2 regions of the Stenotrophomonas sp. 86428_Sma genome follow, and region 1 is predicted to be linked to the other one. Evidence: predicted binding sites of a transcription regulator. Region 1 holds the regulator's gene; the other holds the start of a gene.
What was found. Region 1 encodes FliA, which starts transcription of late flagellar genes. Its sites were predicted from a motif close to TAAAGTTTNNCNNNCNNNGGCCGATAA; they were not measured.

Region 1 (4,604 bases):
GTCGTCGGTGATCAGGTCGCTGCCACCCGCGGTGGGTGCTGCTGCGGCGGCGGGTGCAGCCACGGCACCGCCGTGCACGTCGAACTGTGCGATCAGGTCCGGCGGCGCATAGCCCGGCTCGGTGCCGGAGGAAACCGCGTCCAGCATCGACTGCAGGTAGTCCAGCGATTGCTGGGCCGCGTCGAAGTGGTGGGCCTGCAGCACGGCCTGGCCGGCACGTGCGGCGCCCAGCGCCTCTTCAGCGGCATGGCACAGCTCTACCATGGCGGTGACGCCGAGGAAGCCGGCGCCGCCCTTGAGCGTGTGGTAGCCGCGGAACACCGCGTTGAGCTGGTCGCTGTCCTGCGGTGCCTGCTCCAGCGACACCAGCTGTTCGCCGAGGCGATCCAGGATCTCCTGCGCCTCGATGATGAAATCGGCAGTGATGTCGTCGGATACCGCGCTCATGCTTACAGCCCCAGATCCGACAACAGGTCGTCGGCGTCGTTCTGCGAGACCGCGTGGCGGTCCAGTCCCTTCAGTGCCGGCCCGGCCAGTTCCGGGTCGGTGCGATGCTGTTCCGGCGGCAGGCCGAGCGCGCCGAAGCCTTCGTGCACGCGGCGGACGATGCCGACCACGCGACGGATGATCTGCCCGGTCAGGTCCTGGTAGCTCTGGGTCAGGGCGATCTCGGTCAGGTTGTGGCGGATGCGCTCGAGCTGCGCGTCCTGGCCCGGCTGCAGGCCTTCGGCGCGCAGCTGTTCGGTCAGGCTGCGGCATTCCTCGGCCAGGTCCAGGGTGCGGTGCGTGGCCTGTTCGGTCATCGCCACCACGTGGTCCAGTCGCGCGCAGGCGTCGTCCAGTTCGCCGGCTTCGCTCGGCACGGTCGGCAGTTCGCCCAGCGCCTGTCCCAGCTCGCGGGCCAGCCGCGAGAGGCCGCTCATCATCGGCTGCGTGCGCAGCGCGACCAGCCCGTCGATGCGCTGCCGCCAGGCGGCCTCGTCACCGGATTCGAGCGCGTCCAGAGCCTCCTGCAGGCGCAGGGCGAGGGCGTTCTTGTCGACCGTGGTATCCATCAGACGCTGGCCGCCAGGCGTTCGAAGATCTTGCCGAGCTTCTCTTCCAGCGTCTGCGCGGTGAACGGCTTGATGATGTAGCCGTTCACACCGCTCTGGGCGGCTTCGATGATCTGCTCGCGCTTGGCTTCTGCCGTGACCATCAGCACCGGCAGGGTCTTCAGCTTGGCATCGGCACGGATCGCCTTGAGCAGCTCGATGCCGGTCATCACCGGCATGTTCCAGTCGGTGACCACGAAATCGAACGGCTGGCTCTGCAGCAGCGACAGCGCGGCATGCCCGTCCTCGGCTTCGGCGGTATTGGTGAAGCCCAGATCGCCCAGCAGGTTCTTGACGATTCGACGCATGGTCGAGAAGTCGTCGACGATCAGGATGCGCATGTTCTTGTTCAAAGCAGAATTCCTTTGTTGTTCATTCCGGACGGCCGGGGGCAGCCGCCTCGGGGATGTTCATTCTTCGAGGCCTGCGTCGGCAGCCTCGAACAGCTTCAGCCGGCCACGCAGGCGCAGTACCGCCTGGCCGTGGATCTGGCAGACCCGCGACTCGCTCACGCCGAGCACCGCGCCGATCTCCTTCAGGTTCAGTTCCTGCTCGTAGTACAGCGAGAGCACCAGTTGTTCGCGCTCGGGCAGGTGGCCGATGGCCTTGCCCAGCTCGCGACCGAACTCGCCGCGCTCCAGTACCTGCTGCGGGGTCGGCCCGCCCTGGGCGACGGTGTCCAGCTCGCCCTGGTCCTCGATGCGCGATTCCAGGCTCAGCACCTGGCCACGTGCAGCGTCTTCCATCAGCCGCAGGTACTCGGGCAGCGGCATCTCCATCGCGGCGGCCACTTCAGTGGCGCTGGCGGCACGGCCACTGCTCTGTTCCAGGCGGCGGATGGTGGCGGCGGCATCACGTGCACGGCGGTGCACCGAGCGCGGGACCCAGTCACCACGGCGGATCTCGTCGATCATCGAACCACGGATGCGGATCGAGGCGTAGGTCTCGAAAGAAGCACCCTGGTCGGCGTCATAGCTGCGCGAGGCTTCGATCAGGCCCATCATGCCGGCCTGGATCAGGTCGTCGACCTCGACGCTGGCCGGGAGGCGCGCGGCCAGGTGGTGGGCGATGCGCCGCACCAGGTCCGAATGCTGGGCGATGACTTCGTTCGCCGCCGAGCGCTGCACTTCCCTGTACTGGGCTGCGCCTTTCATGCCGTCACCCCACGCTGCTTGAGGATGCGTTCGAGGAAGAACTCGACGCCGCCACGCGGTTCGGTCGGCGCCTGCCAGCGCGCGGTACGGCGCGCGATCTCGGTGATCGCCAGCGCCGCCGGGCTGGACGGATAGGCCTTCACCACCGGCTGCTGGCGCTGCACCGACAGGCGCAGCCAATCGTCCTGCGGCACGCAGCCCAGGTAGTTCAGCGAGACATCGGCAAGGAACTTCTCGCAGACGCGGGTCAGCTTTTCGTACAGCACGCGGCCCTCGTTGGGGTCGCGCACCATGTTGGCCACCACCTGGATGCGGTCCACGCCACGCTCGCGCGACAGCACCTTGATCAGTGCGTAGGCGTCGGTGATCGAGGCCGGCTCGTCACAGACCACCACCACGGTGTCCTGTGCGGCCTGGCAGAAGGTCAGCACGCCATCGGTGATGCCCGCGGCAGTGTCCACCACCATGATGTCCAGCTCGCGCTCCAGCTCGGAGAACACGTTGACCAGGCCAACGTGCTCGGCCGGGGCCAGCTCGGCCATGTGGCGGCGGCCGGATGCGGCCGGGACCACCAGCACGCCGTTCGGGCCTTCGACGATGACGTCATCCAGCGTGCAGCGGCCGGCGACCAGGTCGGCCAGTGTAAAGGTGGGGTTCAGGCCCAGGATCACGTCGATGTTGGCCAGGCCGAGGTCGGCGTCCAGCAGCAGCGTGCGCTTGCCCATGCCAGCCAGTGCCACGGCCAGGTTGGCCGACACATTCGTCTTGCCCACGCCGCCCTTGCCGCCAGTGACCGCAATGGTGCGCACAGGGCCGAGCGGCTCGCTGCGGGTGGCCGACAGCGGGAAGGTCTTGGTCAGCTTGGCGTACTCACGCGACGGCATGGTTCAACTCCGGGTTGCAGGGCATATCGGCCGCGCGGCGCAAATCTTCAAGGCGAAGTACAAGATTGGCTGCACTGGCCCGGTGCAGGTCCTCCGGGACGTCCTGGCCATCGGTCACCCAGGTGATCGGCAGGGCATGATCCACGGCCACCGACAGGGCGTTGCCGAAGCGGCCGGTCTCGTCCAGCTTGCTCAGTACCAAGCCCTGCAGGTTGGCGGCGCCGAAGCGGCGGACCACCTCGTCCATGTCGCCGAAGCTGGTGTTGGCCGGCAGCACCAGCAGGGTGCGGACCTGGCGCGCGGCACGCAGCCACTGCAGCTGGGCGGCCAGGGCGCGGTCGCGCGGGCCCAGGCCGGCGGTGTCGATCAGCACCAGCTTGTAGTCCTTCAGGCGTTCCAGCAGCTGGTCCAGGTCGGTGCCGCTGTTGGCCTCGTGCACCGCGATGCCGAGCTGGCGGCCGTAGCCGTACAGCTGCTCGCGGGCACCGATGCGGGTGGTGTCGGTGGTGACCAGGGCCACGTCACGCGGCGCGTGCTTCTCGGCGAAGCGCGAGGCCAGCTTGGCGATGGTGGTGGTCTTGCCAGCGCCGGTCGGGCCGACCAGGGCGATCACGCCACCTTCTTCCAGCGGGTCGACCGGGGCGATCGGCAGCTTGCGCGAAATCAGCCCCAGCATCAGGCCGCGGCCTCGATGGGCCTCGGTCTCCAGCGGGATCTGCATGGCCACGTCGCGGGCGAGGCCGGCATCGAAGCCATACTCGTCCATCAGGTCCAGCGCGGTGGCGCGCACCGGGCAGCCGCGCAGGCGCTCGTCGGTGAAGCGGTTCATCTCGCGCTCGATCACATGGCGCATGCCGGCCACTTCCTGGCGCAGCTGGCGGATCTCGGCGTCGTCCTGGGCCACCAGGGTCAGTGCCGGGGCTGGGGCCAGCACGGGGGCAGCGCCGGTTTCGTCGCTGGCTTCGACCGGTGCCGGTTCGCTGGCGACGATCCCGGGTTGCGCTTCGGTCACGGCAGCGGTCGGCAGCGGCGGCGGCTGCACGGCCGACGCCGCGCTTTCGTGATGCGTCTCGTGCGGCGGGTCGATCTGGAAGCGGGCGCGGTTGGCCGGTGCGGCGGTGCTGGGCGCCGGTGCGACGATGGCTTCGGCGAACGGAGCGAAGATCTGATCCGGCAGCGCCGGTTCGTTGACGGCGGCGCGTGCCAGGGTGGCGGCGAAGCCGGTGCTGCCGCGGGTCGGCACGATCTCGTCGGCGCTGTCCAGGGTGCGGCCGGTGGCGCCGACCGCAGCGCGGGCGAGGGCAGCCACGGCCGAGGTGGTTGCGGCCACCGGTTCCGGTGCCGGGGTATTGCTGCGGCGGCGGGTGACCGCGGCGATCACCGCGTCGGCGGCGGTGCGCGGCTTCGGCGCCGGCGGCGGAGCGATGTCACGACGCGAGGCTTCCAGTGCACGCTGCACGGCGCTCTCGTCG
Region 2 (4,604 bases), 810 kb from region 1:
ATAACAGGAGATTTGGCTTGCGCAAGGGGGAGGGTATTAAAAATATCTCGCGCATAAAAAAGCCCCCTCTTTCGAGGGGGCTGGAGACACGACCGTCTCTCAATGTCCAATTTACGTCGAGGAAGGAGGTGCCTCTTTCAATCGGACACTTATACACATAACACTAATTTTGATTAGCGCAAGTGCGTGCGGTTTTTAATTTATTTGGATGAGAATGCCAGCAGCAATGGGGAAAAGAAGTCCGTGTTCCGCATGGTCGGATCCAGGCACTGCCTGATAGATCGATGAGGGCAAGGGCGGCAGAGCTGGCTCAGCAGAAGGTAGCCAGAAGGTAGCCAAAAATTGCTTGCAGCCTTGATGGGCTTGGAAAAATAAATAAAAACAAGAGGTTGCGGTGATCCGAAAAGCTTACGCTAGAACTGCTTCATCAGCGGGGTGTGTTCCTTGGACGCCTTGGCGTTGCTGGTGTTGTCTTTTGTATCAGTCACTTGGGGCGTTTCGCGTCTTGGCAGGGCGTCGGGGCGTGGCCACGCGCAGGCATGGCCGGAGAGGACATTAGTGTAGCGACCTGGGGCGGTCGATGATCCGCGGCACCCGTGCTGGGCCCGGGGGCTGTCCGTGTGCCAACGCCTGCGCCCCTGCGCCGGCACTTTGGTTGATTTCCCCAGGGGCCCACGGTAGTGTCAGCCCCGGCGATTTCCGCCAAGCGGCCTCCATGGAAACCGGGGCGACTTATCCCCCGGGCGGGCGTTGATGGAAAGAACAAGCATGACTGCAGCCTGCATGGCCGCCGAACCTCGTTACACCTGGCGTACCGTCCTGCTGAGCATCCTGGTCGCCATCGTTCCGCTTGCCGGCTCCGCACCCTACACCTTGCTGAAGGCGGTGCTGCTGCTGGCCCTGCTGGTCACCGGCGTGGTTCTGATCCGCCGCCAGCCCGATGTCCGCCTGCGCTACCGCATCGCCCGGTTCATCGTGATCGTCTGCTTCCTGCGCCTGGCCTATGCCTTCTACAGCATCCTCTGGCACGGGCTGCGCTGGAACGAGCTGGATCTGCCGGCGCAGACACTGCTCTACCTGGGCACCGCTGCCGTGTTCGCCACTGCGCTGGACTGGCGCCTGATCTGGAAGATCTTCGCCGTGTCCACCCTGGTCTTCGGCGGGTCGTGCATCGTGCAGCACCACGTGATGGGCCTTGAACGCGCGCACGGTTTCAGTGGCGGCGAATGGACGGCCATCGAGTTCACCATGGTGACGCTGTGCATGGCGTTGTTCTCGGTCATCCGGTTGATCCAGCCCAATGTGCATCCGGCCGAACGCTGGCTGCACGGCGTGGCCATCGCCGTCGGCGTCTACGGTTCGATCCTGGCGCAGAGCCGCGGGCCGATCCTGGCGTTCATTCCCGCCATGCTGATGGTGATTGCGGTGCACGTCCGGCGCACCCGGCGCTGGCGGGGGGCACTGGCCTTCGTCGGTGCCCTGGTCATTGGCGTGGTCGGTGCCACCTCGGTGCTGAACCATGAGGTGATCCAGCGCTTCGGTGAGGTCAGTGGCGAGATCTCCGGTTTCAACCAGGAAAACGAGGTCGGCTCGGTCCGCGAGCGCATCGCCATGTGGGGCGTGGCGGTCGACGCCTTCGCCGAGCATCCCGTGGCGGGGGTGGGCCTGAACCAGTTCGGTACCTACGCACGTGAGGGCATCGCCCGCGGCGAGGTGTCCGAGTCGATCTTCCGCTACAACCACCCGCACAACGAGTACCTGGAAGCGGCGGTGACCGGTGGCGTGCCGTTGCTGCTGATCATGCTGCTGGTCTTCATCCTGCCCGGCATTCATTTCGTGCGGCGCCTCGGCCACGCCGACGACATCACCGCGATGATCGCCACCGCCGGACTTGCCGTGGTCATCGTCTATGCGCTGTCGGCGTTCACGGACAACGTGTTCTACCGGGCGATGCCGCATTCGTTCTATTTCTACCTGGTGCTGGGCTTCATGCTGGCGACCGCCTTGCCTGCGCGCGACCTGCGCCGGCCAGGGAGTCCCTCCTGATGGCGCATATCCACCTGCTGGCCGCCGACAACCAGCGTGGCCTGTCCCATGACATCCAGGTGATCGAGCGCTCGTTGCAGCAGCTCGGGCACACGGTGACGGTCAGCCGTCTGGACGCGGTGCGCAATGGGGGGGCCTGGAAACTCCGCGGGATGCGCCTGCGCAGGCTGCTGGCCTCGTGGCTGAGCCTGGGGCGCACGCCGGCCCGGTTCGACATCAACATCTCGCTGGAGCATGTCCGGCCGGCAAGCTTCGGACTGGCCGAGGTCAATCTGTTGATTCCGAATCCGGAATGGGTGTCCGCACGCAGCCTGCGGATCCTGCCGCGGTTCGATGCGTTGTTGACCAAGACCGAAGACGCCACGCGCATCTTCAAGGCGCTGGGCATGCGCGCGCTGGAAGTCGGTTTCTGCAGCCGTGACCGCTACGACCCGGCGGTGCCGCGCAGGCCGCGCACTTTCCTGCATGCGGCCGGTACCAGCCGCATGAAGGGCACGGCAACGCTGGTCGAGGTCTGGAAGCGCCATCCGGAGTGGCCCTTGCTGACCATCCTGCGCGGCGGCCCTTCGGACGAAGATGAGGGCGGGGCCGCGAACCTGCGGATCGTCCGCGAGCGCCTGCCCGACCAGGAGGTGCAGCGCCTGCAGAACGAACATGCGTTTCACCTGTGCCTGTCGCAGACCGAAGGCTGGGGCCATTACCTGGTGGAAGCGATGAGCTGCGGGGCGGTGGTGATCACCTGCGATGGCGCGCCGATGAACCAGATGATCGACGACAGCCGCGGCATCCTGGTTGACGCGCACGAGGGCGAGCCCTGCCATCTGTCCAGGACCTGGCATGTGGATGAGAAGGCGCTGGAACAGGCCGTCGAGCGTGCGCTGGCGATGGATGAGGCCGAGTGGACCCGGCTGGGCGCCAATGCACGCGCATGGCACCTGGCCAGCGAAGTGGCGTTCCCACGCCGGCTGGGCGAGGCCCTGGCCAAGCTTTGAGTTGATGCGGCTGGTTGCTGCAGAGTGCTCAGCCTGGCACCAGGGTGATCTGCGGATGGCTGCCGAAGATCTCCATGACGATCTCGAAGTAGGTCTGTCCCTGGCCAAGTGACAGTGCCGTCAACTGAGCGTGGATGGCCGGACCGTTGAACCTGCCGCCTTGATCGAGTTTCGACTGCAGCCAGGCGCGTGTGGTCTCGCGGCCCAGTGCCTCGCGGCTGTGGGCGATGTCGCGCCACACCACCGTGGCGGTGGCATGACCGGCGAGCGCGCCGTAGCCCCCGTGCAGCAGGTCATCAAGCGCGTCCAGGCTTGCGCCCAGCTGCCAGTCTTCGTCGGCCATGAATACACGATTGATTTCCACGTAGAGGCTGGCGATGTCGTTGATGGACGCGCCTTCGATGTGCAGGATCCGTGTCATCTGCAGACTGTAGCGCTCCTGGGCGACGGTTGTGTCCGGCGCAGATAATCCGGACCGCCCTGGATGGGGGGGGCGTTATTATGGTGTTAATCCTGCGTGATTTTCATCGGCGCTGGCGTGGCAGCGGTATTCGATAATGATATGGCGCCATTATCGGTCGCCGCATTTTCTGACTGCCTGCACAGTTCCATATATTTGGATCGGTCCATATATAAAGTCCCGTAAAGTTTCCCTCCGCTGCGCCGCCATCGAACGTACGGCCACGATCAAGGGAATTGAGATGCTTGCCTTACGTAATCTCCGTGTGGGATCCCGGCTTGGCGCCGGCTTCGGTCTGCTGCTGCTGTTCATCATGGCCATCGTCGGCCTGGTGCTGTATGGGAATCAGCTGAAATCCGCCCAGTTCGAGAAAGTGGTGGACGTCAACATGGTGAAGATGCGCCTGTTGAATGACATGCTTGATACCAACAACGCGGTGCTGATGCATCGTCGCCTGATGGTGATCAAGCGGGGTGACGAGTTCGACAAGGATTACCAGCGTGCCCAGGAGTTGTCGCGGACCTATGACGGTATCTGGGCCAAGTACATCAAGATTCCGCGTGACGCTACCGGCGATACCCTGGTCGCGCGCATCGAGGCGGCCCGCAAGGCCACCGATGCATCAACCCAGCAATTGCATGAGCGCATGAAGGCGGGGGATTTCGATGGTGCAGCGAAGGAGCTGCTGGCCGAGCACGGATTGGCAACGGCCTGGAATGAATCCATTTCGGCCCTGCTGCGCCACCAGGAAACACTGACCGAACGCAGCCGCGAAGAGTACCGCGCAACCGAATCGTGGACCGGCACGCTGTCGATCGCGTTCGGGGCACTGAGCCTGTTGCTGGGGACATTGGCGGCCTGGGCGATCACCCGCAGCCTGACCCGCCCGCTGGAAGGAGCGGTGAAGCTGGCTGACGGCATCGCCAGTGGCCGCCTGGACAGCAGCATCGACGCCACCGGCAACGACGAGGTGACCCAGCTGCTGAAGTCGATGCAGCGCATGCAGGCGCAGCTGCAGTCGGTGATGGCGGCACAGGGGGAGCTGGCCCGCCAGCACGATGCCGGCAGCCTCAGCTACCGCATGGACGAGAGCGCGTTCCCCGGTG

Region 2: a site for FliA is predicted at 3,682-3,708, ahead of ACZK3J_RS06620 (methyl-accepting chemotaxis protein). Genes of this name have one in related genera too.

Annotation. Positions count from the first base shown of each region.
Region 1 is NZ_CM151156.1:2,261,902-2,266,505, forward strand. It holds gene ACZK3J_RS10395 (chemotaxis protein CheA) at 1-447, opposite strand, end outside; gene ACZK3J_RS10400 (protein phosphatase CheZ) at 450-1,055, opposite strand; gene cheY (chemotaxis response regulator CheY) at 1,055-1,447, opposite strand; gene ACZK3J_RS10410 (RNA polymerase sigma factor FliA) at 1,505-2,248, opposite strand; gene ACZK3J_RS10415 (MinD/ParA family ATP-binding protein) at 2,245-3,132, opposite strand; gene flhF (flagellar biosynthesis GTPase FlhF) at 3,119-4,604, opposite strand, start outside.
Region 2 is NZ_CM151156.1:1,448,359-1,452,962, forward strand. It holds gene ACZK3J_RS06605 (O-antigen ligase family protein) at 769-2,046, shown strand; gene ACZK3J_RS06610 (glycosyltransferase) at 2,046-3,038, shown strand; gene ACZK3J_RS06615 (barstar family protein) at 3,067-3,459, opposite strand; gene ACZK3J_RS06620 (methyl-accepting chemotaxis protein) at 3,740-4,604, shown strand, end outside.